4 regions of the Vibrio sp. 811 genome follow, and region 1 is predicted to be linked to each of the others. Evidence: predicted binding sites of a transcription regulator. Region 1 holds the regulator's gene; each other region holds the start of a gene.

The links. The regulator PurR, encoded in region 1, represses purine synthesis genes. The targets are predictions, from matches to a motif close to TNANGNAAACGTTTNCNTNA.
Region 2: a site for PurR is predicted at 2,824-2,843, ahead of purE (5-(carboxyamino)imidazole ribonucleotide mutase). Genes of this name have one in related genera too.
Region 3: a site for PurR is predicted at 2,207-2,226, ahead of pckA (phosphoenolpyruvate carboxykinase (ATP)). Genes of this name have one in related genera too.
Region 4: a site for PurR is predicted at 5,800-5,819, ahead of purT (formate-dependent phosphoribosylglycinamide formyltransferase). Genes of this name have one in related genera too.

What each region holds. Positions count from the first base shown of each region.
Region 1 covers NZ_JAWOUB010000002.1:576,263-584,288, forward strand. Annotated here, with positions in the region: gene mukE (chromosome partition protein MukE) at 1-370, opposite strand, end outside; gene mukF (chromosome partition protein MukF) at 351-1,688, opposite strand; gene cmoM (tRNA uridine 5-oxyacetic acid(34) methyltransferase CmoM) at 1,691-2,482, opposite strand; gene elyC (envelope biogenesis factor ElyC) at 2,597-3,382, shown strand; gene torR (two-component system response regulator TorR) at 3,456-4,166, opposite strand; gene torD (molecular chaperone TorD) at 4,433-5,080, shown strand; gene purR (HTH-type transcriptional repressor PurR) at 5,549-6,553, shown strand; cyclic di-GMP riboswitch class I at 6,841-6,930, shown strand; gene R7Q46_RS06445 (TfoX/Sxy family DNA transformation protein) at 7,047-7,637, shown strand; gene R7Q46_RS06450 (TVP38/TMEM64 family protein) at 7,752-8,026, shown strand, end outside.
Region 2 covers NZ_JAWOUB010000016.1:729-8,754, forward strand. Annotated here, with positions in the region: gene R7Q46_RS19180 (DUF1488 domain-containing protein) at 1-253, opposite strand, end outside; gene aroE (shikimate dehydrogenase) at 257-1,090, opposite strand; gene hemF (oxygen-dependent coproporphyrinogen oxidase) at 1,192-2,109, opposite strand; gene R7Q46_RS19195 (L-threonylcarbamoyladenylate synthase) at 2,157-2,714, opposite strand; gene purE (5-(carboxyamino)imidazole ribonucleotide mutase) at 2,914-3,399, shown strand; gene R7Q46_RS19205 (5-(carboxyamino)imidazole ribonucleotide synthase) at 3,404-4,537, shown strand; gene R7Q46_RS19210 (type I DNA topoisomerase) at 4,603-5,172, opposite strand; gene R7Q46_RS19215 (DUF494 family protein) at 5,249-5,728, opposite strand; gene dprA (DNA-processing protein DprA) at 5,731-6,840, opposite strand; gene R7Q46_RS19225 (LysM peptidoglycan-binding domain-containing protein) at 6,824-7,918, opposite strand.
Region 3 covers NZ_JAWOUB010000010.1:101,549-109,574, forward strand. Annotated here, with positions in the region: gene R7Q46_RS15765 (AsmA family protein) at 1-215, opposite strand, end outside; gene pckA (phosphoenolpyruvate carboxykinase (ATP)) at 406-2,034, opposite strand; gene hslO (Hsp33 family molecular chaperone HslO) at 2,371-3,246, opposite strand; gene hslR (ribosome-associated heat shock protein Hsp15) at 3,278-3,664, opposite strand; gene gspC (type II secretion system protein GspC) at 3,918-4,844, shown strand; gene gspD (type II secretion system secretin GspD) at 4,881-6,899, shown strand; gene gspE (type II secretion system ATPase GspE) at 6,899-8,026, shown strand, end outside.
Region 4 covers NZ_JAWOUB010000002.1:317,098-325,123, reverse strand. Annotated here, with positions in the region: gene pheT (phenylalanine--tRNA ligase subunit beta) at 1-692, shown strand, start outside; gene R7Q46_RS05300 (AEC family transporter) at 907-1,788, opposite strand; gene ihfA (integration host factor subunit alpha) at 2,323-2,619, shown strand; gene R7Q46_RS05290 (phosphoribosylglycinamide formyltransferase) at 2,741-3,520, opposite strand; gene R7Q46_RS05285 (thiopurine S-methyltransferase) at 3,836-4,486, shown strand; gene purT (formate-dependent phosphoribosylglycinamide formyltransferase) at 4,559-5,734, opposite strand; gene cdd (cytidine deaminase) at 5,878-6,765, opposite strand; gene R7Q46_RS05270 (LrgB family protein) at 7,197-7,874, opposite strand; gene R7Q46_RS05265 (CidA/LrgA family protein) at 7,876-8,026, opposite strand, start outside.

The sequences.
Region 1 (8,026 bases):
GTTCGTCGTACAGCTCTTGGTTAGTGAAGATGCCTTCGTGCGCAAGACGCTCTGGGCTTAGATAAAGGAAACACAGTACCTTACCCACCAGCATATCCAGTTCAGAAAGAACACTACGGCCAATCAGAGACGTTGAACGAGGACGAAGATAGAAGAAACCTTCTGGCGCTTTCACCAATTCGGTGTTGTAGCGTTGGTAGAAAGAAGAAAGCTCAAGTTCGAAATCCGACAGCAACGCGTGGTTGTCTAGATCTTCACTTGAGATATGACGCCCTGCTCGAAGCATGCTGTCTAGCGCTGGGAACAGAGGGTTAGAAATTGCTTTTGCCAGATTCTCTGACATGTATTCATTAGTATCGGTCGATGACATTCGCTTGTACCTTTGCCCCAAATTCGTTGATTGCTTTCCAGTCTGGTTGAATCGCTTGGTAATCCGATTCTGAATACCCTAGACGTACAGCTTGATCGACGATAATGCGAGCTAAATCAAAATGATGAGTATAAGGGTGCTGTGCAAGGTAATCTCGCAGTACCACACTCAAATCGATTGGTGTGCCTTGATCTTTATGCGCTTTTAGCATGTCACCAATTCGTTCAGACAACTCATCATTGACTTGTTGAAACTCTTCGTATTCTACTTCCATCGGAACTTGACCCGTGACCTCGTCATCACGCAGTACTAGGGCCTCATCACGAAGGTCAGAAAGCCTCTCCGCATCTGCATAAGTCAGATACCAAGGCGCATCGAAGTATTCTTTGACGGATTGACGCAGACGCGAGCTAAACGCACGGTTCTTATCCATATCGATTGCAGTACGAATAAACTTGTGCACGTGTCGGTCATAACCAATCCAAAGGTCGATAGCTTGCTGGCCCCAGCTTGTGATTCGGTCTAGTTTCATTTGCAGACCAAACAAGGCTTCTTCGATAAACTCCAGCTCAGGGTCACCGTAAACAATTTCTTGAATATCGAGGATCTGAGTTTGCAGTTCATCACTGGCGGCTTGCAGCGTATCTTGAAGTTCACGCAACGTGCTTGATGTTTCTGACAGTAGCGCTTCACAGTTGTTGATCGCTTCACGCCAGTCTTTGTTAAGCAGATCAGCAATCTGTTGTTTAACAGACTGTTGCTGCTCATCCATCACACGTTGGTTAAGGTCGATTTGATCGAAGATCTCGCCTACAGAATATTTCAAAATTCCGTAAACGTTTTTCTTCCAGTGGCCCGGAGTGCCACCCTTTTGTGCAGCTTCAATCGCTTTTGCCATTTCATCCGCTACCATCGATAGCTGGATAGAAAGACGCAGTTTCGAGAACTCGCGATGACGCACGTAGTAGTCGGTAATTCCTATCGCTAATGGCGACAAGCGGTAAATGCTCGCTCCGTCAGTAATCTCACTGACAAAACGGCTCATAAGACGCTGCTTAACCATCTCGTTGATGGCATTGTTCGCACGGAAAGCCGAAGCTTCGCCGGTCTCATCAAAAAGTCGAGTGACGATGGCAAATGCGTCGTGCAATTCACCTTCACCCAGTTCTTCATCGAACCTTTCATTACTCAGTACGGCAATGGCTATCAAAAATGCCAATCGCTCTGTGGTCAGGTTCAACGAGAAATCGTGCTGCTTAACCCAGCCAACCAGCTCATCGATTGGTTGCTCTGCAGCATTGAGAGTCATCTCACTCATTGTTATTCCTGTTTATCGTTCTTTTTAGCCCACACATGAATGTAGCGGCCTAATGAGAGGTATGGCTCTTGTCGACAAAGTTGTTTTTCTAGCGCCAACACATCTTCAAACTCGTAATCACCCATGTATTCCATATTGCCTATGTAATCACTAAATGAGCGAATACCAGATTTGCCACAAATATTAAAACCTGAATTTTCTATCCACTGGTAGACTTCTTCAGGTTTTAAGCCTTTTTGCGGCTGTAGTTTAAATCTTTTTCGGTGAGGCATGCCGTCTAATATATGAGGAATGTTGCCACAAACCACGTTTTTATAGACTAAACCGTGGTGGTTGTAGAACATGACTGATGCGATACCTCCCGGTTTTACTTGTTCAAGAACTGTTTCAAGTGCGGCCTTAGGATCAACCAGCCACTCCATCACAGCGTGGAACATAACCAGATCGACCTGTCCATCCATATGTTCACCGATGGATTGGACAGGCGAATGAATCAGGCGATACTGCTCAAGCAAACCGTTTTTTTCAATATCCTGCTTAGCCAACTGCAGCATTTCCGAAGATAGATCACATAAAGCGATTCGATGTCCGAGCTTAGCAAGCTTTTGCGACATTTGTGCCAAACCACCACCAGCGTCTAACACTTCTAGGGGTTGCTGGTCAGCATCTAATTCACTTAGAATCTGTAGAAAATCTTCCCACACAATGATTTGGCGGATCTCCCCTTTATCGGAGCCGTAAATATTTTTTGCAAATTTGTGGGCGATATCGTCGAAATTGCGGTCTTCTGTCACTTCTGCTGAGTTATCATAACGGATTGTGCCGCTATTCTGGCACAAGGAAAGCAGGAATAAAGAGGGATACCCTCATTTTTATTATCAATTGATGTTTTTTCGGACTATTTATGTATGTTTGAGCTGAAAAAAGTAGTGTCAGCCATGCTTATGCCCCTTCCGGCATTGCTGCTGATAGGCTTGTTGGGTCTTGCTCTCATTAGTTTTACTACAAAACGTAAAACTGGCTGCTTCGTTGTTCTATTCTCTTTTGTTGGCATTTTTCTTGTTGCCTTCCAACCTGTTTCAACCAAGCTTCTTATGCCGTTAGAGCGAGAGCATAAAGCCTTTTTGCCAGTTTCTGGCACCATCGACTACGTGATGGTTTTAGGGAATGGTCATGTTATCGATGACGAAATTCCACCCACCTCGCAGTTAAGCCGTGCAGCATTAATGCGCTTAACTGAGGGCATTCGTATTTTAAGAATGTATCCAGGCGCGAAATTAATCTTATCCGGCTATGCTGGCGGATCTGAAATTAGCCACGCGCGAATGATGGCGAACGTTGCCCTTGCGTTGGGAGTCGCGAAATCCGATATCATTTTATTAGAAGATGCGAAAGATACGTGGGAAGAGGCGCGTCAAGCGGCTGCATTCGTTCAACAAAAGGAGATTGTGTTAGTCACTTCTGCGAGTCACATGAGCCGTGCATTGTATGAGTTCAACGCAGCAGGCATTAAACCAATACCAGCTCCGACCAACTTCTTAGCTATTAGCGAGATAAGTCAACCTTGGGATAAATACTCACCTAAAGCGCGTTACTTAGAACAAACAGAGCTTTATTGGCATGAGTACTTGGGCAGCATTTGGCAAAGATTGCGTGATACTGTCGGCCAAACACCAATGGCTGAAGCAAACTAGTATTATCTTGAAGCCACAAAAAAGGGAGAGCCGAAGCTCTCCTTTTTCTTTTTACGATTTAGTGATGTTCAAACTAGTCACCAGCAAACATATAGCCTTCGCCGTGTACCGTTACAAAAATCTGTGGGTTCTTAGGATCGAACTCCATTTTTGCGCGCATACGTCGAATAAGAACATCAATGGTGCGGTCATTCGGCGCATCAACTCGATGGCTGATCATGTTCAAAATACGCTCACGACTTAACACCTGGTTAGGGTAAGACGATAATGCCACCAAAAGTTCGTACTCTGCTTTAGTTAGTTTTACTGGCTCACCGTTGCGGCTAAGTGCGCGACGTTGAATGTCGAATGTCCACTCCCCAAAGCGCACAATGTGCTCTTCACTGGTTTCATTCGCTTTCGAGCTGCCACTGCGCGCTGCTGAAATACGCCACAGCAAGTTTTTAACGCGAACTAACAGCTCTCTCAGTTCAAAAGGTTTTGTCACATAATCGTCAGCACCCATTTCTAGGCCTACGATTTTATCAATGCTATCCGTGCGTCCTGTTACTAATATGATACCAATATCCGATTGGCTACGTAACTCACGAGTAAGCATCAGGCCGTCTTCACCAGGCAGGTTAATATCCAGCATGATCAGGTCTACATCGCCCGCTTGCAAAACTTCACGCATTTCTGCGCCACTCTCTGCTTCGCTGACTTGGTAGCCCTCATTTTGGAAATATCCCGCAAGCTTACTACGAGTTACAACATCATCTTCTACGACTAATACGTGATAGCTCATTTACACCACTTTTCTGTCTTCTTATTATCCAAGACGTATTCTATTCATAACTAGTAACATTTCTAGTCATAGATACATTAAAACGCAAGATTTAGCGTTTTTATTGATTCAAAACAAGCTTGCCCATTGCTATTAATAAACGGTCATTTTTGACCATAAAACATAACAATTATAGTTACTGCTATTCATTTTAATTGATTACACTTAGGGGATATCCCTAATTGACTTTGTGATGCATGACTTGAAGCATCATTCAGGAGCCCAAAATGCAAGAAGTGAAAGCTTTTAATGAAAAACGCGCTGAAATTTACTGGTGGTTTTCGAGCTTGTTCGCAAAAGAACTAACAGAGAAAGAATTGGAAGCCTATCACAGTGTTGAAATTCGCAGTTTTCTCGCAGGTTTAGGTGAAAATGAGTCGCTAAAACCAGCCGTTGATAGCCTAGTTGATGCGCTGAATCGGTTACAAGATCGTGAAGATGCACAACTAGAGCTTGCAGCTGACTTTTGTGAACTGTTTTTGAAGACAGAAAAATACGGCGCTCTTCCTTACGCATCCATGTACATTGGTGAATCAGGTTTACTGAATGACAAGCCAGCTGAGGAAATGGAAAAGTTGATGACTGAATTTGGCGTTCAAGTAGACGAAAACCTAAAGGAACCTGCGGATCACTTAGCCGTTGAGCTCGACTTTCTCGGGAACATGATTATCCGCTCAAACGAGCTTGAACAAGAAAAACACATGGAAGAAGCCTTCGTTAAACAAAACGACTTTATCCAGCAACAATTGATGTCTTGGTTACCTCAGTTTTCAGACAAATGTAAACAATTCGACGAATTTGGATTTTACTCGAGTGTCGCGAAACTATTAGTTGCATTTTGTAAACTAGACAGCGCCTACGTTCTTGGTGAATAATTGCCGCCTATTTTTAGGGAGCCTGCCTATCGGGCTTCCTGTATGCCTGAAAGTGACCAATTGTAAGTAACTTGGGTATAATATTCGTTTGCCTTAACTTAGCGCAAAGACGCTTGGTTATTTAGCAGTCAAAATGTGACTTCAAATACACAAATCTCTTGCTGAAAACATTGCTAGTCAGTCCACATAGGGCTAAAATGTGAGCGCAAACGATTAAATATGATTTATATGTAAACCGCTGAAATATAGCGGTTTTTGTGTTTTCTTAACAGGTTGATGGCAATTTCTCATCAGATAGAAAAAAGATAAAATTCATCGACCGATGCTGCTACGCACCCTTTTGTCGCACTTGGATCAACCGCTGCCGAGACACTTAGCGCCAATTTTATATTGCTAGGTGTGAAACCATTAGAGCATCAGGTACATCCAATACGACATATTTCAGTAGCTCGATACAGGACACCATTTATGGCCACGATAAAAGACGTTGCTCGCTTAGCCGGCGTTTCCACTACGACAGTTTCGCACGTTATCAATAAAACGCGTTTCGTTGCAGAAGCAACGCAAGAAAAAGTAATGAAAGCCGTTGACGAGCTGAATTACGCGCCAAGTGCCGTTGCACGCAGCCTAAAATGCAACTCAACTCGTACGATTGGCATGTTAGTAACTCAATCAACTAACCTATTTTTCTCAGAAGTGATTGATGGCGTTGAGAGCTACTGTTACCGCCAAGGCTATACTCTGATTTTATGTAACACAGGCGGGATTTACGAAAAACAACGCGATTACATTCGTATGCTGGCTGAAAAGCGCGTTGATGGCATCCTAGTGATGTGTTCTGACTTAACCGAAGAACTAAAAGAGATGCTTGACCGTCATGCGGACATTCCTAAAGTGGTCATGGATTGGGGCCCAGAGAGCTCACAAGCAGACAAGATCATGGATAACTCAGAAGAAGGTGGCTACATTGCAACCAAACATCTGATTGACAATGGTCATACGGATATCGCTTGTCTAAGCGGTCATTTTGAAAAGCTTGCTTGCCAAGAGCGCATTGCAGGTTTCCGTCGCGCAATGAGTGAAGCGAACCTAGCTGTAAATGAAGACTGGATCCTTGAAGGTAACTTTGAATGTGATACGGCCGTATTAGTTGCAGATAAAATTACCGCAATGGACAAGCGCCCGACGGCGGTATTCTGTTTTAACGACACAATGGCTCTAGGCCTAATGAGCCGCTTGCAACAAAACGGGATCAAAATTCCTGAAGATATTTCAGTGATCGGCTACGACAACATCGAGCTTGCGGAATACTTCTCTCCACCGCTAACGACTATCCACCAACCTAAACGTCGTGTTGGTAAAAATGCATTCGAAATTCTACTTGAGCGTATCAAAGATAAAGAACACGAAAAACGAATTTTCGAAATGCAACCTGAGCTTGTAATTCGAAATACTGTGAAAAAAATGAACTAAATTTCACTGTATTTAACCGTGTTAAATAAGCGCTCTACAGGGGCGCTTATTTTTTTGGGAAAATTAAGTGTTCTCTAATACTTCACACAGCTCTAATAACAATTGACTAACGTTAACTCCCTGTTTTATATAAATGTAATATATATTAAGAACTCCTTTTCAAAGGCCAATTTGCACCTTTCCATATGCAAAATAGAGCATTCAATCTATCATTTTTATTGAACCGAAATCACACTTTTAACGCTAAACCGTGATGTTAATTCAATATAAGAAGTATGCTCATTGTGTCACGCACAGGGCAAACCATTCGAAAGAGTGGGACGCAAAGCCTCCGGCCTGAACCATATTACGATATGGAAGGTAGCGGGGTTACCGATGGCAAGTGTGTAAGCAATGACTTTACTCTGTAATGACATTGTTTTTACGCATGTTTGCTACTCTCTCGGACCTGACTTTTGGTGGCGTAATATTAATTACACCGAGATAACAAAACATGGATAAACCGATACTCAAAGACTCTATGAAGCTATTTGAGGCACTTGGTAATATCAAGTCGCGCTCAATGTTTGGTGGCTTCGGACTATTCGCTGATGAAACAATGTTTGCACTAGTGGTAAACAATCAGCTTCATATCAGAGCAGACCAAAAAACTTCATCTGACTTCGAGAAACAAGGGCTAAAGCCTTACGTTTATAAAAAACGTGGCTTTCCAGTCGTTACAAAGTACTACGCTATTTCCAGCGATTTATGGGAATCAAGCGAACGCTTAATCGAAGTAGCGAATCAATCATTGAAAAAGGCAAAGCTTGAGAAAGAACAGCAAGCAAGTACAAAGCCTAACCGTTTGAAAGATTTGCCTAACTTACGACTGGCTACCGAGCGCATGCTAAAAAAAGCCGGCATCGAATCCGTAGAGAAGCTTGAAGAGGAAGGTGCGCTTAACGCCTATAAAGCGATAAGAGATACGCACTCTGCAACCGTCAACATTGAGTTGCTATGGGCACTAGAAGGTGCTATCAACGGCACTCATTGGAGTGTAGTACCTCAAGCTCGCCGAGATGAGTTGATGAACGCCCTCCAATAAAAGTCGGCCTAAAAACTATCTTGTAAAACCGCAGTCTAATCTGCGGTTTTTTTGTGAAATTTTTTCGGTTTTCCTACTGTCTTATTACATATATCCCAAATTGGAATCAAAATTATGAATAAGAAACTGATATTAGGTCTCATCCTACTAGCGGCTATCGTCTTTTTAGGTATTAACTTTGGCCAGTATTTAACCTTAGAGAATGCAAAAGCCCAACAAGAAGCACTAACTACATACATCGATCAGAATTTTGTATTCTCGGCTGCGATTTACTTTTTTACCTACATTGCAATTACCGCTTTTTCTATCCCAGGAGCGGCAGTAGTCACCTTACTTGGTGCAGCCTTATTTGGTTTTTGGACAAGCTTGCTACTGGTTTCTTTCGCTAG
Region 2 (8,026 bases), on a different contig from region 1:
TGATATGGCCTTCTTCGTTGAAGGCTTCATCTTCTATTAGCTCTTCAGCCATTTCTTCTAGGTCGAATCGGTAATCAGTAAACACTTTAATTGCCGCTTGCTCAGTTTCAATCAGTGAACCACTGAGCTTTTCTAACTTTTGTTTCGTCACAAAGCACTCTATTAGTGCGCCTGATTGTTGCGCCGAAAAGTTTACCGATTGTGATACTTCATCCCATGATTGAATATCTGGGAATAAGATGGATTGATTCATCGCTTATTGACCTTCAAGATTCTTTCTTAGTTCTCTGAGAATTTGTTTGGCACCAGGACGTAAGCCACGCCAGAGCATAAAGCTTTCCGCAGCCTGCCCAACTAACATTCCAAGACCGTCATACGCATGAGCGGCACCATTCTCTTTTGCCCATAAGTTAAAGCTCGTCACCCCTTTGCCATAAATCATGTCATAGCTTGTACTGTTAGCGGCAAAGATGGAGGATGAAATAGTCGGCAGTTCACCACTAAGAGAAGCGGATGTGGAGTTAATGATGACATCATACTCTTCATCAATACTTGCTATCTCTTTGGCGAGGATAGGACCGTGAGAGACAAACAGCTCTGCAAGCTCCTGTGCTTTACTAAAGGTACGGTTGGTAATGGTTAAAGAGGTCGGCTTTTGATCAAGTAGTGGCTTAATAACACCACGAGCTGCACCACCAGCGCCAATAATTAGGATTCGCGCGCCTTCCAATACAACCTGATGCTGAAGCAGATCTTGCACTAAACCTGCACCATCAGTGTTGTCACCGATGATTTCACCATCGTCTAACTTCTTGAGGGTATTTACCGCGCCTGCTAACTGAGCCCGTTCTGTCAATCGACTAGCAAATTGATAAGCATCTTCTTTAAATGGCATAGTGATGTTACACCCCTTGCCACCTTCAGCAAAAAACACCTTCGCCGCGTCAATAAAACCATCAACAGGTGCACTTTCTGCGGTGTACACCAAAGATTGATTAGTTTGACGAGCAAACAAGGTGTGAATGAATGGCGACTTACTGTGTCCGATAGGATTACCAAACACGGCATAGCGATCGATTTGCTGGGTCATTTCCTTACCTTTGTTCCTTACTTAGATATAGAGAAAACAGGGCCACCTGATTACAGATGACCCTATCACTATCTATCTATATAGAAAAGGAGATTCCGTGCTTACCACTCTCGTGGCGTTAGGTATCGCTCGTAAAGTTCAGCTTCTGGCGATCCCGCTTCTGGCTCGTAGCAGTACTCCCAGCGAGCGAGCGGCGGCATTGACATCAGAATCGACTCAGTACGCCCACCACTTTGTAAACCAAATAAGGTGCCACGGTCATACACTAAGTTGAACTCTACGTAACGGCCGCGACGATATAGTTGGAATTCACGCTCACGCTCACCATACTCGATCTCTTTACGACGAGAAACGATCGGCAAATAAGCCTGGCAATAGCCTTCACCGACGGCTTTGATGTAAGCAAAACACTTATCAAATTCCCACTGGTTTAGATCATCAAAGAACAAACCGCCAACACCGCGAGTTTCATTACGATGTGGTAGGAAGAAATATTTGTCACACCATGCCTTATGCTCTTGGTAAACATCGTCACCAAATGGTGCACAAAGCTGTTTTGCAGTGTCGTGCCATGATTGGCAATCTTCTTCAAATGGGTAGAACGGTGTTAGGTCAAAACCACCACCAAACCACCAAATTGGGTCTTCGCCATCTTTTTCTGCAATAAAGAAGCGGACATTGGCGTGTGAAGTCGGTACATAAGGGTTTTTAGGGTGAATAACCAAAGAAACACCCATCGCTTCAAAACGACGACCCGCTAGCTCTGGGCGATGCGCTGTCGCAGATGCTGGCATTTCTTTCCCTTCCACATGCGAGAAGTTCACGCCTCCCTGCTCGAAAACAAGGCCATCACGCAAAACACGTGAGCGACCACCGCCACCCAGACGCTCTCCTTTTTCACGTTGCCATGCATCTTCGACAAAGACGGCCTTTCCATCTTCTTGTTCTAACTGCTGACAAATGGAGTCCTGAAGTGACATCAAGAACTGCTTTACGGCGTGCTTATCGATCGCTGACATACGTTATTACCTATTACGTGAAACCTAATGATGGCTGGCTAGCAGGGTTAACCCTGTCTTAATATTTGTGAAGTTTTGGCGTCACGAATCTCGCTGGGTTTATCACGACCGCTGGTCTCGCCACGAAGAATGGCGACCAGCTTATCACCCAACTGCTCTTCGACTTCTTCCGTGGTCATACACGGTGGTAAGCCGGAAAGATTCGCGCTGGTAGAGGTTAACGGCTTTCCGAATGCATTACACATTTTTTGCACCAAAGGATGATCAGTCACACGAACCGCAATTGAATCAAACTGCCCTGAAACCCAGTTGGATACTTTATCGCTCGCTGGCATGATCCAGGTGTATGGGCCTGGCCAAGTGGCATGAACAGTCTGTAATTGTTCTTCAGTCAACTGAGATTCATCAATATAAGGCAAGAGCTGATCATAACTTGCCGCGATGAGAATCAGCCCTTTTTCTACCGGACGCTGCTTGAGCTCTAATAGCTTTTGAATTGCTTCTGGGTTATCTGGATCACATCCGACACCAAAAACCCCTTCTGTTGGATAGGCAATCACTTCGCCTTGCTTGAGTGCGTTGAGCACTTGTTCAAAGTTATCCACCGATTACTTCCTATTTGTTTGACTGTGTTGTTTTCACTAAGTGTACAAATATTCATTCTCAGACACTAAAGCAATTTTTTTATAAAATGTATCAATAGCGCCAACAACAAGACGCAAACGTTTGCTTGAGATAAAAATCCCCGTATAATGCGTACAAATTTATAGCTCACCTAATTTTTGCAGCTTAAAGGAGTTTGAGATGAAAGTCGGTATCATCATGGGTTCTAAATCCGATTGGCCAACCATGAAACTAGCAGCGGACATGCTAGACCAATTTGGCGTGCCTTACGAAACAAAAGTCGTGTCAGCACACCGAACTCCTCAATTACTGGCTGACTACGCTAGTGGCGCAAAAGAACGCGGCATCAAAGTTATCATCGCAGGCGCAGGTGGTGCAGCCCACCTACCAGGTATGGCGGCGGCGTTTACTAGTTTGCCAGTGCTTGGGGTTCCCGTTCAGTCTCGTGCACTGAAAGGTATGGATTCACTGCTTTCTATTGTACAGATGCCAAAGGGAATTGCGGTTGGTACATTGGCGATTGGCGAAGCGGGCGCAACAAACGCCGGTATCCTAGCAGCGCAAATCCTAGGTACTCATGATGAAAACATCATGGCGAAGGTAGAAGCATTCCGTAATGAGCAAACGGAAACAGTTCTCGCAAATCCAAACCCTGCAGAGGATTAATCAGATGCATGTACTGGTTCTTGGTGCGGGTCAGTTGGCTCGTATGATGTCTCTGGCTGGTGCGCCACTGAATATTCAAATTTCAGCTTACGATATCAGCAGCGGTGATGTCGTTCACCCTTTAACTCAACAGGTACTTGGCCATGGCTTGGAAAATGCGATTATGCAAGTTGATGTGATTACTGCCGAGTTCGAGCATATTCCACATGACGTGCTCAAGGTTTGCGAAGCGAGCGGCAAGTTTCTACCAAGTACGCAAGCCATCAAAGCAGGTGGTGATCGCCGTATTGAAAAAGCACTGCTTGATGATGCTGGCGTGCGCAACGCGAAATACTACGTCATTGAAACTCGTGAAGACTTTGACCGCGCAATTGAACACGTTGGTATGCCAATGGTTCTGAAAAGTGCATTAGGTGGTTACGATGGTAAAGGCCAATGGCGCTTAAAAGAAGCTTCTCAAGTCGACGACATTTGGACTGAGATGGCAGAGTGCATCGCGGCAACACCAACTCAAGCGATTGTTGCTGAAGAGTTTGTTCCTTTTAACCGCGAAGTATCACTGGTTGGTGCTCGAAGCAAAGATGGCAGTGTGGAAGTGTATCCTCTGGCAGAGAACGTCCACACCAACGGTGTATTGAGTCTTTCTACTGCGATTGATGCGCCAGGGTTACAGGAACAAGCAAAGCAAATGTTCACGGCAGTCGCAGATAGCCTAGATTACGTTGGCGTATTAGCGCTTGAGTTCTTTGATGTCGATGGGGCACTTTTAGTGAATGAGATTGCTCCACGCGTGCACAACTCTGGTCACTGGACACAGCAAGGTGCAGAAACGTGTCAGTTTGAAAACCATCTGCGCGCAGTGTGCGGCTTACCATTAGGCAGTACGAAATTAGTTCGTGAAACCTCAATGATCAATATTCTTGGTGAAGACACACTACCAGAAGCATTGTTATCAATGGATGGTTGCCACCTTCATTGGTATGGCAAAGAGAAACGTGCAGGTCGCAAGATGGGACACATCAACGTGTGTGGCGACTACCCAGGAGAATTGCACCGTAGGCTGTGCGCTCTGGCAGACATCTTAGACCCAATAGCTTTCCCTGCTGTGCAAGCATTCGCTAAACAGCCTCAACACTAACGTTTGGCAGCAAAAAAACAAAAAAGGGTCGCACGATGCGACCCTTTTTAATTCCTTTGATGTATTTACCCTTGCTGGGTGTGCTGACACTTACGATTAGCACATTGCAATTTCACACCACTGGCAAGTTTCTTCTCCACCAACAGAGTAAAACCACACTCTTCGCATCGCCCCTTGACCGGAGCAAGGTTCACAGCAAATTTGCATTTAGGGTAGTTATCACACGCGTAGAAAGTTTTGCCAAATCGGGTTTTACGCTCAACCAAATGTCCTTTGCCACATTCAGGGCAAGCGTGTTGCTCTTGTGACTGCGCCTCTGGCTCTGGTTGATTAATCGACTCAATATGATGACAAGCCGGGTAGTTACTACAACCGACAAACATGCCGTAGCGCCCTTGGCGGAGTACCAACTCATTGCCACACTCAGGACAAGGCACACCCAACTCTTTCACGATGTGCCCATCATTGCTGTGTAGCGGTTTAATGTAATCACAGCTTGGGTAATGGTTACAGCCGAGAAATGGGCCATGTTTTCCGTGCTTGAGAGTCAGCTCACCACCACATTTTGGACACGGCTCGTGCTCCAAAGCGTGTTCATGGGCAGAGAAAAGGGTGTTGTCGATTTTACTACTCATACTTACCGTTTCGTGAAAAACACACAAAAAGACAAACTCGCGTTTATTCTAGCTAAACTCGAACTTGCCCAGATGGTTAGTGAAGAATCCCTTGTTCCTTGGTGTACAACAGCTCTTCCATTAGCGTGTAAGCGTTTTCGTTACCAGGCACATTGAACAGCACCATTAGAATGATCCATTTGAGATCTTCAAGCTCAAACTCACTCGTTTCTAATCCCATCACTCGGTCAATCACCATTTCGCGAGTTTCTGTGGTTAACACATTGATTTGCTCGAGAAACAATAGAAATCCTCGGCATTCCAAATCTAAACGCTGCATCTCTTTCGCTGTGTAGATACGAGTTGATGACGAAGCCATGCAAGTCGAGATTGCAGAAGAGGTGTCACTTTGCTGCAATGCGGCAAGCTCTTCTAACCAGACAAGGGCTTTGTAGATATCTTTTTGTTGGAAGCCTGCACGAAGCAACTCTTCTTCCAACTCGTCTTGTTCGACCTGTAACTCTGCATCGCTATGGATGTAGGTTTCGAATAGATACATCAGTATATCCATCATCATAGCTAGCCCCTCCCCTTTCGAATATAGCCACCTGAAACCGCAACGACATGCCCAGAGAGTTCTAACTCTAAGAGCTGCATCATGACTTCTTGGACAGGTATATTGGTCCTGTTTGCAAGAATATCAACCGGTGTAGCTTCACTTCCTACGTTAGCTAACAGCTGAGGAAATGGCAATTCTTCTTCATCATTTAACGTAGAAAATAAATCGGTACTCTGATTAATAGACCAATCAAGCAAGGACTGTATTTCATCTAAGACATCTTTCGTCTTTTCTACGAGGCAAGCGCCATGACGTATCAACTGGTTTCCACCGCAGGCATTGGGGGCATTGATTGACGCTGGCAGCGCAAATACTTCTCGACCTTGCTCAAGCGCGTAACGAGCTGTAATTAACGAGCCGCTCTTTTTCGCCGCCTCGACGACCAGTACACCAAGCGATAATCCACTAATAATACGATTACGACGCGGGAAGTTTTCTGGGCGCGGCTTGGCATTAGGCCGAAACTCAGACACCAAAGCCCCATGTTCAATAACACGTTGCGCTAAACCACGATGACGTGCCGGATAAATATTTTCTAAGCCAGATCCTAGCACCGCAATCGTCTTACCACCCGCTTGCAACGCACCATCATGCGCATGACCATCAATGCCTAAAGCGAGACCACTGGTGACAATAAAATCGTGCTGAACAAACTCTGCAGCAAACTGACGTGCATGCTGTAATCCATCAATACTCGCATTTCGACTGCCAACCATCGCGATTTGTGGCTGAGAAAGACAAGTAGGGTTTCCTTGAACAAAAAGTAGAGGTGGCGGTGCAACGATTTGTTTGAGTTGAGGTGGATAACGCGGGTCAGTCAGTGTCAGGATATGATGGTTTGTAGAAGCCTCAAGCCAGCTTAAACAAGCATCGACTTCTTTATCTGTTGAAGCCCAAGCTTGAATTTGCTTAGTTGTTAACCCAAGTTGTTGTAGCTGTTCAGGAGAGAAGTTTACGATGTTACGTGGCGTGTCTCTTGCCAGTAGCTTATTCATTTTGACGCCGCCAATGCCTGGTAAACAACTCAGTTTTAACCAGGCAGCGAGATCATCGTTATTTCGTCGATTCATCGATGGTTAATTCGTCCGCCAACGGTGACACCACCGAAATATCTTGGTTAATGGGTTTCGTACTGTTAGTGATCAGTGCCAAGCTAAAGTACTCATAAGGACGAATGACCAGCAACTCACCAACTTTGCTTTGAGGCAAAGTGATTTTCTTATCAAGCACGCCAAACTCTTTCTTGAACTCATCGCCGTCTTTGTAAACTGGGTGCGCGTCTTCTTTTAAATCAAACACACTGCCTTGCTTGAGATTGTCTGACGTGCCTTTATCAATCACCACGACTTGGTTAGTTGAACTAAAGCGAATACCTTCGATATTACCTAGCAACTTTGCAGAACTGCCTTGTGGCGACGGCAGCGGATAGAACGTAGTCGTGAAGTCAGTATTCTCAACCGATTGATTTGGCAACGCGATATCGTTACGTAGGATTTCTTGCATTTGCGATGTAAGCTTCAAACCTGAATAATCACTCGAAGCTTCAACGAGCTCGCCTTTGGCAATCAAACGCAGCGCGGTAATCTCTTCGGACACATCGTCACGCGAAAAGGTAGCTACTGGTCGGTAAATAGCCCAACCTGTCGCGGTCTGATTGCCATTGATATACAGCACATCTTCTGCAGTCAGATACTTACTGCCTTTGCTGCTACCCATCACTTTTGCTGCTCTGTTCAACGAATCTTTATCTAGCAACCGATCCGATTTGAGGTAAGGCATCACCAAACCTTCCGCGACCGTTGGTACGGCTTTCTTTTCTGTGATGCGAGCTTTCGGGCTCAGCTTCTTAACCGGTTTTAGGCTCAACACGGGCTGACCGTTAATCCACACCAAAGACAGCTTGTCTCCAGGATAAATTAAATGAGGGTTGTCGATTTCCGGGTTTACTTGCCATAAACGAGGCCACAACCACGGGCTATCCAAGTACATGGCCGAAATATCCCATAGCGTATCGCCCTTCACGACTACATACGTTTGTGGCGCATCATCTTTAACTGTCAGTGGGTTCGCATCCACATTTGCTACAGCGTTGAAAGAGAAAAGTAACGGCAACGTAACACTGGCAACGTTGCGGAAAATTCGATTCATGACCCTCGTCCTTGGTCTATTAAGCAGGAACCAGAATGGAAATTGGTGCAAGGATGCTGTCATTTAGGCTATAAAATGTCTAGAATTGAGCCAACAAGGTTTGTGCTG
Region 3 (8,026 bases), on a different contig from region 1:
GACGCATCGTCTCCGCTGGTGTTCACGCGTTGTAAAGTTAGGTGATAGGGAAAGCCATAACGCACGCTTTCGGCCCGGAAGGGAAGAGAAAAGGTGTTTGACAGCAAGCGCCAGGTTGCGTCCGCGTAAGATGTTGTTAGCAGCGCAATCGTAGCGGCTGGAATGGCAACTAAGATAACCAGTAACAGAAGTAGAACTCGACGCGCTGTTTTCATCTTTGCTAGAACCTACGTGTGTTATGAAATAAAACTAGATAGGCTTTAGCTTGTATCAATATTCTGTGGTATTCAATAAAAAGCCCCTCAAAAGAGGGGCTTGAAGCAATTTTTGTAACTTGGCCTACGTAAAGGTGATAAGTTAATGCCAACTTTTCACTGCGTTTACGCGACGTCGCTGTTACTCGATTTAATCAATCTGAGGACCAGCCGCAACCAGAGATTTACCTTCAGCGTTGTCTGTGTACTTATCAAAGTTATTGATAAAGCGCGCTGCTAAATCTTTCGCTTTGCTTTCCCACTGAAGTGGGTCAACGTACGTGTCGCGAGGGTCTAGAATGCTAGGATCCACACCTGGTAGTGACGTTGGTACTTCAAGGTTGAAGATTGGAATGTGCTTAGTTGGTGCTTCTTCAATCGAACCATCAAGAATGGCATCAATAATTCCGCGTGTATCTTGAATAGAGATACGTTTGCCAGTGCCGTTCCAACCAGTATTCACTAGGTAAGCCTCAGCGCCCGCTGCTTCCATGCGTTTTACCAGTACTTCCGCGTATTTTGTTGGGTGGAGCGTTAGGAACGCCGCGCCGAAACAAGCAGAGAAAGTTGGTGTTGGCTCAGTAATACCGCGCTCTGTTCCCGCTAGTTTGGCGGTAAAGCCAGACAGGAAGTGGTACTTAGTTTGCTCAGGTGTCAATTTAGATACTGGAGGCAGTACGCCAAATGCATCGGCTGATAGGAAGATCACTTTATTCGCGTGACCGCCTTTTGATACTGGCTTAACGATATTATCGATATGGTAGATAGGGTAAGAAACACGTGTGTTTTCTGTTTTCGAACCATCATCAAAGTCGATAGAGCCATCGCCACGTACTGTTACGTTTTCTAGCAGTGCATCACGACGAATTGCATTGTAGATGTCCGGCTCCGCTTCTTTCGAAAGTTTGATGGTTTTTGCGTAACAACCACCTTCGAAGTTGAAGACACCGTCATCATCCCAGCCGTGCTCATCATCACCAATTAGCGCACGTTTAGGATCAGTCGACAGGGTCGTTTTACCCGTACCAGATAGACCGAAGAATACCGCTACATCGCCATCTTTGCCCATGTTAGCGCTACAGTGCATTGATGCGATGTCTTTTAGTGGAAGGAAGTAGTTCATCATCGCGAACATACCTTTCTTCATTTCACCACCGTACCAAGTACCACCGATAAGTTGCATGCGCTCAGTTAGGTTAAATACGGTGAAGTTTTCTGAGTTCAGGCCTTGCTCTTCCCATTTTGGATTAGTGCATTTTGCGCCATTCATTACTACGAAGTCTGGTTCAAATGTCGCTAACTCTTCTTCCGTCGGGCGAATAAACATGTTTTTAACGAAGTGCGCTTGCCATGCGACTTCTGTGATAACACGAATGCTCAAACGTGTATCTGGGTTTGCACCACAGTAACCGTCAACAACAAACAAGCGTTTGTTAGAAAGCTGGTTTGTGACCAGTTCTTTTAGCTCGTCCCACACTTCAGGAGTGATTGGCTTGTTATCATTTTTCACTTGATCAGACGTCCACCACATATGTTCTTCTGTCGTAGCGTCTTTGACGATGTATTTATCTTTTGGTGAGCGACCAGTAAAGATGCCAGTGTCAACGGCAACCGCACCTAGTTCAGTAACCACGCCGCGCTCATAACCGGTTAGGTCTTCACGCGTTTCTTCCTCAAACAACATTTCGTAGCTTGGGTTGCGAATAACCTCTTTTACGTTATGCAGTCCGTGCTTGGTTAGATCAAGTGTTGCAGCCTTAGTATGTTCCATAACGGTCATAGGTGCTCCTTATAAGGATTTTGTAGGGATTTTGTAAGAATGTTTTAATTTTAATCTGCTCACCATGCTAGCAACGGGGCGGGGAGAAAACAGGGAGATAGCTCAAAATTTACCCATGATTTCAATAAGGTTTTAGGTAACCCGTCACATATTGGTGGGAATAGTCTATCGTGCACGCAATCCTTTGCGCTAGGGCAAAATTATTATTAATTGTTTAAAATTAAGCAGTTGTTTTATTACGCTTGAGGCTAGTTATTACGAGGGGTTGATCACAAAAAGGCCAGCATTAAGCTGGCCTTTTGTAGGGTAAATTACGTGCTTGATAAGCTATGTAAATTAATGCAGGGTTTTCTTGTCTGTAGAAGCTTGTGCATACAGTTCAGTGACTTCAGATTCGTCGAACGTATAAGTTGTGCCACAGTAATCACAATGTAAAGAAACTGATCCAACTTCTGCCAAAATGTCATAAATTTCAGCTTTCTCAACGGTGATGATTGCTGCACCGCTACGCTCACGAGAACAGCCACAATGGAACTCGACAGGTTGCGGCTCGTACAGACGTACTTTGTCTTGGTTATATAGTCGATACAATAACTCGTTCGCTTCTAAACCAAACAATTCTTCATCTTTTACTGTGTCAGTGAGCTGCTCTAGATGTTCGAAATCATCTGGAGAGCCAGTGCCGTCAGGGATCACTTGAATCAACATACCTGCTGCGTGTGCTTTGCCTTCATGCTCACCAGTGCGGATCCATAGGCGCGTTTTTAACTGCTCTGAGTTTGCAAAGTAGCCTTCTAGCACTTCTGCTAAAGTGTCACCTTCTAGTCCAACGACGCCTTGGTAACGCTCGCCGTTTTTCGGTTCGATGGTGATCACAAGGTAGCCCTTACCCATTAGATCGTGAATATTTGCGTCATCGGCAACATCGCCTTCCCAGCGAGCTACGCCACGAACACGTTGGTTATGGTCACCGTTGATAACGGCAAGAGACACAGGACCGTCGCCTTGTAGCTGGATGGTGATCGAACCTTCGAACTTAAGAGTGGCAGTTAAAAGAGTAGTTGAAACGAGTAGCTCACCCAGCAGTTTCTCTATTGCTGCCGGATATTCCTTGCTGGAGATAACACGTTGGTACGCTTCATCTAATTGTACCAACTCGCCACGTACTGAAAGATCTTCGAATAGGTAGCGGTTTAAAACATTATTTGCCATGGAGTGCTTTCCTCGTTGGTAATTCCGGCTTTTATTGGTGTTTGAACTTAATGATGTCTCGGCGCTGCTTTTTATCTGGGCGGCGTTCCGGACTTGGGTTGTGGGCATTAAGCTTACGTTGAGTCGCGTGTTCCTCACGTTTCGCGATACTCTCATTGGTTTCGCGATATAAGGTTTGTGCGATGGGAGCGCCTCGGCGTTGATCTGAGATTTGTTCGATGATCACGATTTTTTCTTCGTTGCCTTGACGAAGTCTGACTTCAGCGCCCACTTCAACGATTTTACTCGGCTTGCTTCGTTGGCCATTATAGTGGACTTTACCGCCATCGACCATGTTACGCGCGATGGAGCGGGTTTTGTAAAATCTTGCGGCCCATAGCCATTTATCTAGCCTAACGGCTTCATTTAGGGAACTCATAGAACACTACGCTATCTAATCACTGCCCGAATACGGCAATGAGTGATGGATTATTCACCTACAGATGGAGTCAAGGCGTATTTTTTTCAAGGGAGTTGGCAAAAACTGCATAAGAAAAAGGTATGAAAGACAACTTGTGATATAGTTCACTGCTCTTTGTTGAGTAATAATTTTATTGCAAATTTAGCAATTTAAAGTCGATAGCTATCGTTATAGCTTAAATGACGGACGTTAGAATAAAGGAATCCATTCAGTGAAACGTTTAGAGCTAAGTGCAGGATTATCAAGCAGACCGCTACTGGCTCAGATCAAGTCCAATCATTATACCATTCAAGCCAAACTTAGCTTGTTGCTTACCTGTCTGTTTATTGCGATAACCGGATGGATACTTGGCAAAATTGTGTGGTTAGCCATACCTCAATCGTCGGAAGTGCCGCAATGGCGTCCATCGGCGAGTAGCGTTGCTGCGAGCAATAAAGGCGACGCGATAGATTTTAATGCCCTTCAGAATGCCAACCTATTCGGTAAATACACTGAGCAAAAAGCGGCGGTTGTAGAACAGCCTATTGTTAAAGACGCCCCTAAGACGCGCCTTAACCTTACGCTGGTCGGTGCGGTTGCCAGCAGTGATGCCAACACCAGCCTTGCTGTTATTGCTAACCGAGGTAAGCAAGCTACGTACGGTTTGGGTGAAGAAATCGAAGGGACACGTGCGACACTAAAAGCGGTATTGGTGGATCGCGTCATCATTGATAACCAAGGTCGAGACGAGACCTTAATGATGGAAGGTATAGAATATAAGAAGCTATCTGAATCGCCGCAGGTAGCTAGGGCGCAAGCTCAGCGAGCAGAAGCAGCGACGTCTGACGTTGGAGAGAAATTAGAGCAAATCCGCGAAGAAATTGCGAAAGATCCACAAAGCGTTTTTAAATACATCACCATTTCACCCGTCAAAAAAGACGGAGACATTGTTGGTTATCGAGTATCACCTGGTCGTGATGCCGCATTATTTAATGATGTAGGGCTACAACCTGGTGATATTGCGGTTCAACTGAACGGGATCGATTTAAGTGATCCGTCTTCTTCAGTACAACTGATGCAAGTGATGAGCGATCCGCAAGAATTAAATTTAACTGTTGAGCGAGACGGCCAACAGTACGATATCTATATCCAATTGTAAGACTTAGGCAACCGGCGTAAGTTCAGGGAGACATACGTGAAACATTGGTTCAGCAAAAGTGCTTGGCTACTAGCAGGAAGTTTACTCTGCGTACCAGGTGCAATGGCAAACGAATTTAGTGCGAGCTTTAAAGGCACTGATATTCAAGAATTCATCAACATAGTGGGTCGTAACCTCGAAAAGACCATCATTGTTGATCCTTCAGTACGCGGTAAGATCGATGTCCGCAGCTATGACGTACTTAACGAAGAGCAATATTACAGCTTTTTCCTTAATGTCCTTGAAGTATACGGTTACGCAGTCGTAGAGATGGACAATGGGGTACTTAAGGTTATCAAAGCAAAAGACTCAAAAACCTCAGCAATCCCTGTGTTAGGTGATGGCAGCGCGCAAGGCGATAGTGTTATCACTCGAGTTGTCGCGGTGCGTAATGTGTCGGTTCGAGAGTTGTCTCCTCTACTTCGTCAACTGATTGATAATGCCGGTGCCGGTAACGTGGTTCATTATGATCCAGCGAATATTATCTTGATTACTGGTCGTGCGGCAGTAGTGAATCGCTTAGCAGAGATCATCAAGCGTGTTGACCAAGCCGGTGATAAAGAAATTGAATTGGTGGAGCTGCGTAATGCATCTGCTGCTGAAATGGTACGCATTGTCGAAGCACTGAATAAAAGTGCGAATCAGAAAAGCACGCCAGAGTTCCTTGAACCTAAAATTGTGGCCGATGAACGTACTAACGCGATTTTAATTTCTGGTGATCCAAAAGTAAGAGCCCGCTTGAAACGTTTGATTCGTCAACTTGATGTTGAAATGGCGACAAAAGGTAACAACCGAGTTGTGTACCTGAAAAATGCGAAAGCTGAAGACTTGGTGGATGTATTGAAAGGTGTTTCCGATAACCTGCAAGCTGAAAAGCAAGCCGGTCAGAAAACATCAGGTGCATCGCGTGGTGAGGTCGTCATTGCTGCTCACGCTGCAACTAACTCGTTAGTTTTAACAGCGCCGCCAGATATTATGATGGCATTACAAGACGTCATTTCTCAACTCGATATTCGTCGTGCTCAGGTTCTTATTGAAGCGTTAATTGTCGAAATGTCTGAAGGTGATGGTATTAACCTAGGTGTTCAGTGGGGTTCGTTAGAAACGGGTGCTGTAATTCAGTACGGTAACTCAGGAGCCCCGATTGGTCAGGTGATGGTTGGTCTAGAAGAAGCAAAAGATCAAACCCGAACTGAATACTATACCAACTCTAATGGCGAACGAACGCCATATGATGTTACTGAATCAGGTGACTACTCTACGCTAGCGTCAGCACTTAGCGGAGTAAATGGTGCGGCAATGAGTATTGTCATGGGTGACTGGACAGCGCTAATTAGTGCTGTTGCTTCTGACTCCAACTCAAACATTCTATCTTCTCCGAGTATTACCGTAATGGATAATGGCGAAGCATCATTTATTGTGGGTGAAGAGGTTCCGGTTATTACGGGCTCTACGGCTGGCTCAAACAACGACAACCCATTCCAAACGGTTGACCGTAAAGAAGTCGGTATCAAACTCAAAGTAGTGCCACAAATTAACGAAGGTGACTCTGTACAGTTAAACATTGAACAAGAAGTTTCCAACGTATTAGGCGCGAACGGTGCGGTTGACGTTCGCTTTGCTAAACGACAGTTAAACACCTCTGTCATGATCCAAGATGGTCAGATGTTGGTTCTTGGTGGCTTGGTCGATGAACGCGCACTTGAAAGTGAGTCTAAAGTGCCGCTATTGGGTGACATTCCGGTACTGGGTCACCTGTTCAAGTCAACTAGCACGCAAACAGAAAAACGTAACTTGATGGTGTTCATCAAGCCGACGATTATTCGCGATGGTGTGACGGCTGACGGTATTACGCAGCGTAAATACAACTTTATTCGCGCAGAACAGCTTTATAAAGCGGATCAAGGGTTGAAGTTGATGGCAGACGAGAAGATCCCGGTTATGCCAGCCTTTGGCCAGGAGCGTCAGCACCCAACAGAGATTCAAGCGTTTATTGATCAAATGGAAAACAACTAATGGTTGATATGTTAGACACAGCGCCAAGTATGCGTCGTCTGCCATTCAGTTTTGCCAACCGCTTTAAACTGGTGCTGGAGACAGAGCATCCTGAGCGTCCACCTATTCTTTACTATGTCGAGCCGCTTAACCCTGCGGCTCTGGTTGAAGTCCGTCGTGTATTAAAGAAAAGCTTCGTACCGCAACCTATCGATAAAGAAGCCTTTGATAAAAAGCTGACCGAAGCATATCAACGCGACTCGTCTGAAGCGCGTCAGTTGATGGAAGATATTGGTGCTGATAGCGATGATTTCTTCTCTTTGGCTGAAGAACTGCCGCATGATGAAGACTTATTAGAATCGGAAGACGATGCGCCAATCATCAAATTGATCAACGCCATGTTGGGCGAAGCGATCAAAGAAGGTGCGTCGGATATTCATATTGAGACGTTCGAGAAAACCCTTTCGATTCGTTTCCGTGTCGATGGCGTATTGCGTGAAGTCCTGACTCCAAGCCGTAAGCTAGCGCCTTTGCTAGTTTCTCGTGTGAAGGTTATGGCTAAACTAGATATCGCAGAAAAGCGTGTGCCTCAAGATGGCCGTATTTCGTTGCGTATCGGTGGTCGTGCGGTGGACGTGCGTGTATCTACGATGCCGTCCTCACATGGTGAGCGCGTGGTAATGCGTTTGTTGGATAAAAACGCGACTCGTCTTGATTTACATAGTTTGGGCATGACACCTTCAGTGCATGACAACTTCCGTCACTTGATTGGCCGCCCTCACGGTATCATCTTGGTGACGGGCCCGACAGGTTCTGGTAAATCCACCACCTTGTACGCTGGCTTGCAAGAGATCAATAGCAACGAACGCAACATTCTAACGGTTGAAGACCCGATCGAATTTGATATTGATGGCATCGGTCAAACTCAGGTGAACCCAAAGGTCGACATGACGTTTGCGCGCGGCTTGCGTGCCATTCTGCGTCAGGACCCGGATGTGGTGATGGTCGGTGAGATCCGTGACTTAGAAACCGCACAAATTGCAGTGCAAGCGTCCTTAACGGGTCACTTGGTAATGTCTACTCTCCACACCAACACCGCAGTGGGTGCGATTACGCGTCTACGTGATATGGGTATTGAGCCATTCCTT
Region 4 (8,026 bases), 260 kb from region 1:
ACGGCCTACGTTTCATCCCATGTGAATCTGCAGAAAACGGCATGCGCCAAGAGCCTATGCTAGCGGGTGTTATCGCTGGTACTCGCGGTGAAGAACATTGGGATATCGAAACTAACACGGTTGATTTCTTCGACCTTAAAGGCGATCTAGAAGCGATTCTAGAGCTATCTGCGAACGAAAAAGCGTACTCTTTCGCTGCACTGTCACCTGAAAGCAAAAAAGCTAACCCAGCACTTCACCCAGGTCAATCTGCGGCAATCATCGTAGATGGCAAAGAAGTGGGCGTGATCGGTACCGTTCACCCTGAGCTTGAGCGTAAGTTCGGTCTAAATGGTCGTACTATCGTATTCGAAATCGAATGGTCTGCAATTAACAGCAAAGTGATCCCAGAAGCGGTAGCACTTTCTAAATTCCCTTCAAACCGTCGTGATATCGCGGTAGTAGTGGATGAAGCTGTTGCATCTGGTGACATTGTTAACGCTTGTCTAGAGCAAGGTGGCGAGTTCCTTAAAGATGCAAAACTGTTCGACGTTTACGTAGGTAAAGGCGTTGAAGAAGGTAAGAAGAGCCTAGCAATCGCTCTGACTCTACAGTCACTTGAGCGTACGCTTGAAGATGCAGATATCGCTGGTGCGGTTGACGCTATCGTTGCTCACGTTTCTGAGAAGTTTGGTGCGTCTCTACGTGACTAATCTCGCGTAACGTATCTTCTTAAGAAATGAAAACCCTGCCAGTTTGGCAGGGTTTTTTTATTTTTAGGATTACCTTATCGTTGTTCAAGTTCCTTACTGCTCGCACCACCCCTCATTATTTTAAAATACTAGACCAAACTAGGGATGGCCCTTACCCGAGATTAGGAACGTATTGTTTTTCAGCTAATACACGCTAACGATAGCTTATTGGCGGTTAGGCAGCGAGTGAGAGGGTATAGCTAAGCAGAAGAGGCAGCGTAAGAATGCTGAAAAAGTTGCCAAATAGTACCATTGACGCCACCTTCATGGGTTCTATATTCAGTCTTTCCGCAAATAGGTAATTCATGACGGCTGGCGGCAGCATTGTGAAGAGCACCATCATTTGCAATTGCATCGTTGGAAGGGGAATTAACCAATAAATAAGTGCAAAAGCGACAGCACCAGTTGCCAGTGACTGCACGGTACACAACACACCAATCTTTAAACCGTCCAACCGTAAATGACACATTTGTGCCCCCAGAGATAAAAGCATCACGGGTACGGCCGCTTGCCCAAGTAGAGCAGTGGCTTCGTATAAAGGCGCCCATGCACCCACATTTGACACGTTGAGAAACAGAGCCAACGACGCTGCTAAAAAGATTGGCATCTTGACTATTTGCTTAAAAGGGTTGCCATGACTAAGCAGCATTACGCCTAAGCTGATATGCAAGCATGCTGACACGACAAATAAAAGCACTGCTGACGACAGCGCAATTTCTCCAAACGTATAGGTAAACAAAGGAATAGCTAGATTTCCGCTATTCCGAAACATATGTGGTGGCGCCCAGGTTTTAAACGAGAGTGACGTCCATCGACATACCGGGATCATGAGTAGTGCGGGAATTAAAACCGCAACAATTGCCGCCAAAAGAAGCGGCCCCTGATTTGAATCGAGCGGCATGCTAACGAGTGACGAAAATACCAGTGCTGGCGTAAAAACCTCAATATTAATGCGGTTTATTGGGCGAAAGTCAGGCTTGATGTAACGACCGACCAAATAGCCAACTCCGACAAGAGCAAAAACAGGGAAAAGAATATTTATGATTTGATTAATCATGGTCGCCTAGAAGCAGTGTAAGAAGCTAATGAGGAAATACACGAACTTCCACATTATCAATCTTTATATATGGCGTCATCGTTAAACAGCGAGAAGCGTGGGTTTAATCAAGCTTTCAAAGCACAGTTGCAAAGTACAGGTGGTCATACCTTTTAATCTAATTGTTACGTATCGAGTTACATACAAATCACTGAATTTACGACAAGTTCTATGTCAAGTGTCTGTTAAATAACCAATATCTGATATTTTTATTAAATAGTGTTTAATGTTGATATTTAAACTACTTTTAGTTTTATAATCTGGATGTTTTTCCTGATAAAGATGAAACAAAAACAAAAATATCAAATTTCTGGCGTTTAACAATAATTTACGTAGTGCTATTCCTTTTGTTCGCCAAGAAAAAAGTTGGCGAAAATCATAAGCTTGTCATACACTTCCTGATGTAACCCCGATATGTTGTTGAATTGGTAGGGTAAAACTGCTCTGGCGCTACACTAACGTAGCATTGTTTAACATAGCTTTGAGGAAAGTTTTATGGCGCTCACAAAAGCCGAACTGGCAGAAAACCTGTTTGATAAATTAGGATTTAGTAAGCGGGACGCCAAGGAAACGGTGGAAGTGTTCTTTGAAGAGATTCGTAAGGCACTGGAAAGTGGCGAACAGGTAAAACTGTCAGGTTTTGGTAACTTTGATCTTCGTGACAAGAATGAACGACCTGGTCGTAACCCGAAAACTGGTGAAGATATTCCAATTACTGCTCGACGTGTAGTGACTTTTCGCCCGGGTCAGAAGTTAAAAGCTCGTGTAGAAAACCTGAAGAAAGTACAGTAAGCCGAATAAATGGATCACGCTAAGGCGTGGTCTTTTTTTGCGTAAAATTCGTGTGCATACAAATGAAAACCACCGCAATGCGGTGGTTTTTCTGTTTATGAGAGACGCTTAATGATATCGGTTACGCCGCTTCTAGATGCGTTGTTAAGTATGGTTGCCATGCTTGTTGGTACAAGTTCTTAGACTGTGTACGCATGTTGCGAATAGAGGCAAGCTCTATTTCGCTTAGCTCACGTTTTTCCAACATCGCTTGACGTTCTAGTTTCTGGATTTTTTCGTATAGGTCGTGTTCGGGACCGCTTTTTACATCTGCGATTGCTTTCAAGTGCAGTTGAACTTCGGCTACTAGGTTTGTTTTTGGTAAACGAACGAGCAAGTTCAAGTCTCTATATCCTGAAGGGCCAGGTTTTTTGAATCGATTTTTTACTTTCACAATAGTTGTTTCACGCTCTAACGTTTCATAAATGGAGACTAAGCTCGCGACGTCTTCAGCTACAATCGTTGCACGTGCTAGGTCAGTAATACGTTCAACTTTCCCATCTAACTCTAAAGCTATCTTTTCTTCTGCTCGTTGTTTGGATTTCACGCCTGCGAAGTATGGCTGAGCGTCATTAAGAAGTGCGGTACTCTTACAGATAGTTTCAAGTTCAAATTGTGCTTGGTGAGCTTTGCTGTAAAGGATGTCGAAGTCAGAATATGGCTGAGTTGGTGTGGTGTCGATTGACTGAATGCCATATAAACCGCTAAGGCTGTGTTTAAAAAGTTTCGAACAAACTTCGTTTTGGCTGGTTGAACGATTTTGTTCGCCACTAGGTGCAGGGGTAATTGGAAGTGCGGCAAATGCCGGTGCACGGCTAAGTACCAAAAGCATCAATGCTGTAGTACGAAGAAATAAGCTCATTCACTCTCCTTAACTTGCTTGTACTTAGAAAATAGGGAACATAAAGGTCGCTAAGTTCGGCAAATCAGGTACTAACTTATAAATGGGGCCATTACGAAAGATTCCAAGGTTTCAGTTTTATCTTGAAGTAGAATCGTGCGTTAGATCACCATTTCTCTTTTCTTTATTCTGATTATCAGATAAAGGCGCGTCTCCTATGAGACCGATTACATCCTATCACCGCAGTATTAACCAAAGATGAACGGCATAGACAAATTGAAAAAAAACGTTAGTCTTACCTCTCAAAATGAAGACAGCCGACAAGTAGAAAGTAAAATGAGAGACCAAGAATTTTGGCATAACAAATGGGCCAGCAATCAAATCGGATTTCACTTGGAAGATGTAAACCCGCTATTACCAGTATATTGGAAACACACTAATCCAAAGCGTGAAGATAAAGTGTTAGTTCCTTTATGTGGAAAGTCAGAAGACTTGATTTGGCTAGCGATGAAGCATGATTCGGTTGAAGGTGTTGAGCTAAGCCATATTGCTGTGCGTGCCTTTTTTGCTGAACATTTTTACACGCCAACGGTAACGCCTCTTAATGGCATGCACGAGCTTTATCAATTTGATGAGCTCTCTATTTATACTGGGGACTTTTTCACTGCACCAGTATCTCAAGCCGATATCATTTATGATCGCGCCGCGTTGGTTGCTTTACCGCAAGATATGCGAGAGGAGTATGTAGAGCGTCTCAAGCAACTGCTGAACCCAGGCGGTCGTATTTTGCTTGTCACACTCAACTATCCTCAAGAAGAGATGGCGGGGCCTCCATTTAGCGTGCCGGTCGAAGAGATAGAGCAGTTATTTTCAGGTTACAAAGTTACTTGTTTGAACGTAGATGAAGCTGACGAGAATCATCCTAAAATTGCGAAAAAAGGCTTAAGTCGCTTCTCTGAAGAAGTGTACTTAATCGAGAGTGAATAGGCTCTCTTCGGTTTGGAACACGAAATAGCGCAGCAATTTGAGCTGCGCTATTTTTGTATGAGTGGTTCGTATTTAATAAATGATATTCACTTTTGAAGCACTTTCAACAGCATCTTGAACGGCTTCTTCGGTGGTTTTTCGTCGCGTAAGGACAACACCTAAACGGCGGCGACCATCGATTTCTGGCTTACCGAATAGACGAACTTGTGTTTGAGGTTGAGCTAAAGCTTTGCTTAGGTTTTCAAAGCGAATGTTTGTGGAAGTCCCTTGTCCAAGAATAACAGCAGACGCAGATGGGCCATATTGCACAATATTATTAATTGGCATTCCGGTAAACGCGCGCACGTGGAGAGCAAACTCAGACATTTCCTGCGAAATCATTGTAACCATACCCGTATCGTGAGGGCGAGGAGAGACCTCATTGAAAATGACTTTATCGCCTTTAACAAACAGCTCTACACCAAAGATGCCGTAGCCACCGAGCGCGTTTACCACTTTCTCAGCCGTGTATTCAGCTGCTTTTACTGCGTTTTCTGACATAGTTTGCGGTTGCCATGATTCGCGGTAGTCGCCATCTTCCTGACGATGACCAATTGGAGCACAGAAATGCACACCGTCAACGGCTCTGATGGTCAATAAAGTGATTTCGTAATCGAAGTCGATAAAACCTTCCACGATAACGCGACCTGCACCCGTACGCCCGCCTTCCTGAGCGTAATCCCATGCTTTTGTAACGTCGTCTTCGGTCTTGATAACACTTTGCCCTTTACCTGAAGAGCTCATCACAGGCTTCACCACGCACGGAATACCCACATGCTCAACCGCGGCTTTGAAGTCTTCAAAGTTATCTGCAAAACGATAAGGTGAAGTCGTCAATTCCAGTTCTTCTGCTGCCAAACGTCGGATACCTTCACGATTCATTGTTAGCCTGGTTGCCTTAGCGGTTGGAACAACATTCAGTCCTTTTTCTTCAAGCTCTACCAGTTTGCCGGTTGCGATGGCTTCAATTTCTGGTACGACGTAAGTAGGTTGTTCCTTCGTAATAACTTCTTCTAAGGCGTTCCCATCTAACATGTCGATAACATAACTACGGTGAGCGACTTGCATCGCTGGAGCATTGGCATAGCGATCACAAGCAATCACTTCTAAACCAAGTCTCTGGCATTCAATGGCGACTTCTTTACCGAGTTCGCCAGAGCCTAAAAGTAATACACGGGTAGCATTTGCGCTAGTTGCAGTGCCAAACATAGTGTTCCCTTACAAAATAGAGTGATGAGACAGAAATTGCAGGAGATCATACTGAAGTTTTATGACAAAGCAAACGTTTGCTTTTGGTTTTTAGGTAATAAAAAAGCTCTACATGTTGTAGAGCTTTTTGTTGAATTTGTCGTTTATACGTTGACAAAACTAAGCGGAATATCTGGATTCAACGCTTCCAACGTTGATTGCGTATCGGCTAAGTGACTGATCTTACCTTCAGAGTTTTCTACCAATGCAGCGGCTTTGATGCTGTCAAAGGTTTCACCCGCAAGTAAAACTTGGATTAGCGCAACTTGTAGCGGTGGCAAGCTAGGATTAAACGCTGCATTTTCTGCATAAGCGCCTTGGAATACACGGCCGCTAGTCATCTCTAATGCTAAACCACTCAAGTTGTTGGTGTATGGAGAGTGGCTCATGTTCATCGCTTCAACTGCACTTTGGATGAGTGCGTCTTCATCATCACATGAGAATTGGTGTTTAACTTCTGCCATTAAGCCGGACTCGATACCGAGATCGTTTGGTCCAAAGGCTTCAGGCAGGTATTCATGAAGTGACTTTTCTTCACGTTCTGGGAGCTGGATTTTAAGCTCGTTTGCGGTAGATAACTCATTCATGAACTGGCGGCAGTGACCACATGGGCTGAAGTTGATAGTGATATCCTTAACACCACGTTCGCCTTTCATCCAAGCATGGCTAATCGCAGACTGCTCTGCGTGAACCGTTTGACCCAACTGTACACCAAAGAATTCCATGTTGGCACCGAAGTAAAGGCGACCTGAAAGACCACGAACGATAGCGCCGACATAAAAGCCAGAAAGGGGAGCATAGGAGTACGCTGCGGCAAAAGGAAGTAGCGCAACACGAAGCTCTTTGTCTGATAGACCGGTAGCTGAAAGCAACTGCTCAAATTGTTGAACTGAAAGCGTAGCATCAAAATCATCAGCTTGGATGATAGGAGCAAGTTGTTTGGAAAGTGCTTCTGGAGCGCCTGCTAGCGCCTGTTCAATGCGACTTTTCATGTTGAATCCTTGTTATTGCATGGACAGTTATTCTATGTGAAAGATAGAAATGTTCCGTGCGTTAGATCACGATAAATAATGCAATTGATAATTCTGTTACATAATTAGAGTGAGCTCACACATGTATTCGATTGCACAGGTGTGAAGCGTTATCTCCGTCTCACAATTAACCATATCAGTATATATTCATATGACCAAGGAGCAGGAGTATGTTACCAACGCGACTTTTACCGCTATGCTACTTTATACTTACGTAATCTAGAGCGAGTGGTAGCAGCTAGAATGCTAATGCTATGAATGTATATCTCAGTCAAGTCCCTTCACGATATTACTGGGTGAGTTTGATAGATAAGATAGGGTTTTGAAAAGGGATAAGTAAGAAACGGAAAGGCTACGGCCTGCCGGAAGGAGGGCAGACCGAGAGCGCTTAACTATTGATATAGCCAGACCGCCAAAGCAAAAAAACTTGGAGCCAAAATAGAAGTTATGATCCCACATAAAACCAATGCGAGTGATGAGAACGCGGCATCTATGGGCTGTTTCTCTGCACAAGTAGCGGTGCCTAAGGCATGAGAGACTGTACCCATTGTCAGACCACGTGCAATCGGGTGTTTAATTCCAATCAAATTGTAAATTGGGTATGCCAAAATTGCGCCCAATAAACCGACAATCAGAACCAAGAGCGCTGCAACGGCGGCTTCACCACCAAGGTGACTCGATATTTCCATCGCTATTGGTGTCGTGACGGATTTACCCACTAGACTCGCGATTAAACTGATATCCGCTTTGAAAGCGACTGCGATCAAGGTGGTTGTCATCATCGACATCACACTGCCTACTGTGCAAGCGAAAGTGATGATTCGCCAGTTTGCTTTAATTTGCGGTAGTTGTTCATATAGTGGATAAGCCAGAGCAACTACAGCAGGTTGAAGCAAAAAGCTAATTCCTTCGTTATCCGCATAATACTTTTCAAATGGCACATTTAAGTAAGTAAGCAAAGGAATGAGCACTGCGATACTGATCAGCAAAGGGTTTGCTAGAGGATTGTTCACTTTGATTGCGATTTGGCGAGCGATAAGAAAAACCGCAATGGTAACAACTAACCACATATCAGTGTTTCTCCTGTAGCAAGTAATCCAGCAGCCAAGCGAGGCTGACCAATACAATGAGTGAACCGCCAACCGCGCTAGCGATGATAGGGAGCGCATTGGCGAGTAGTAAATCGAAATGCTGCATTAATCCGACGCTGATAGGAACGAAC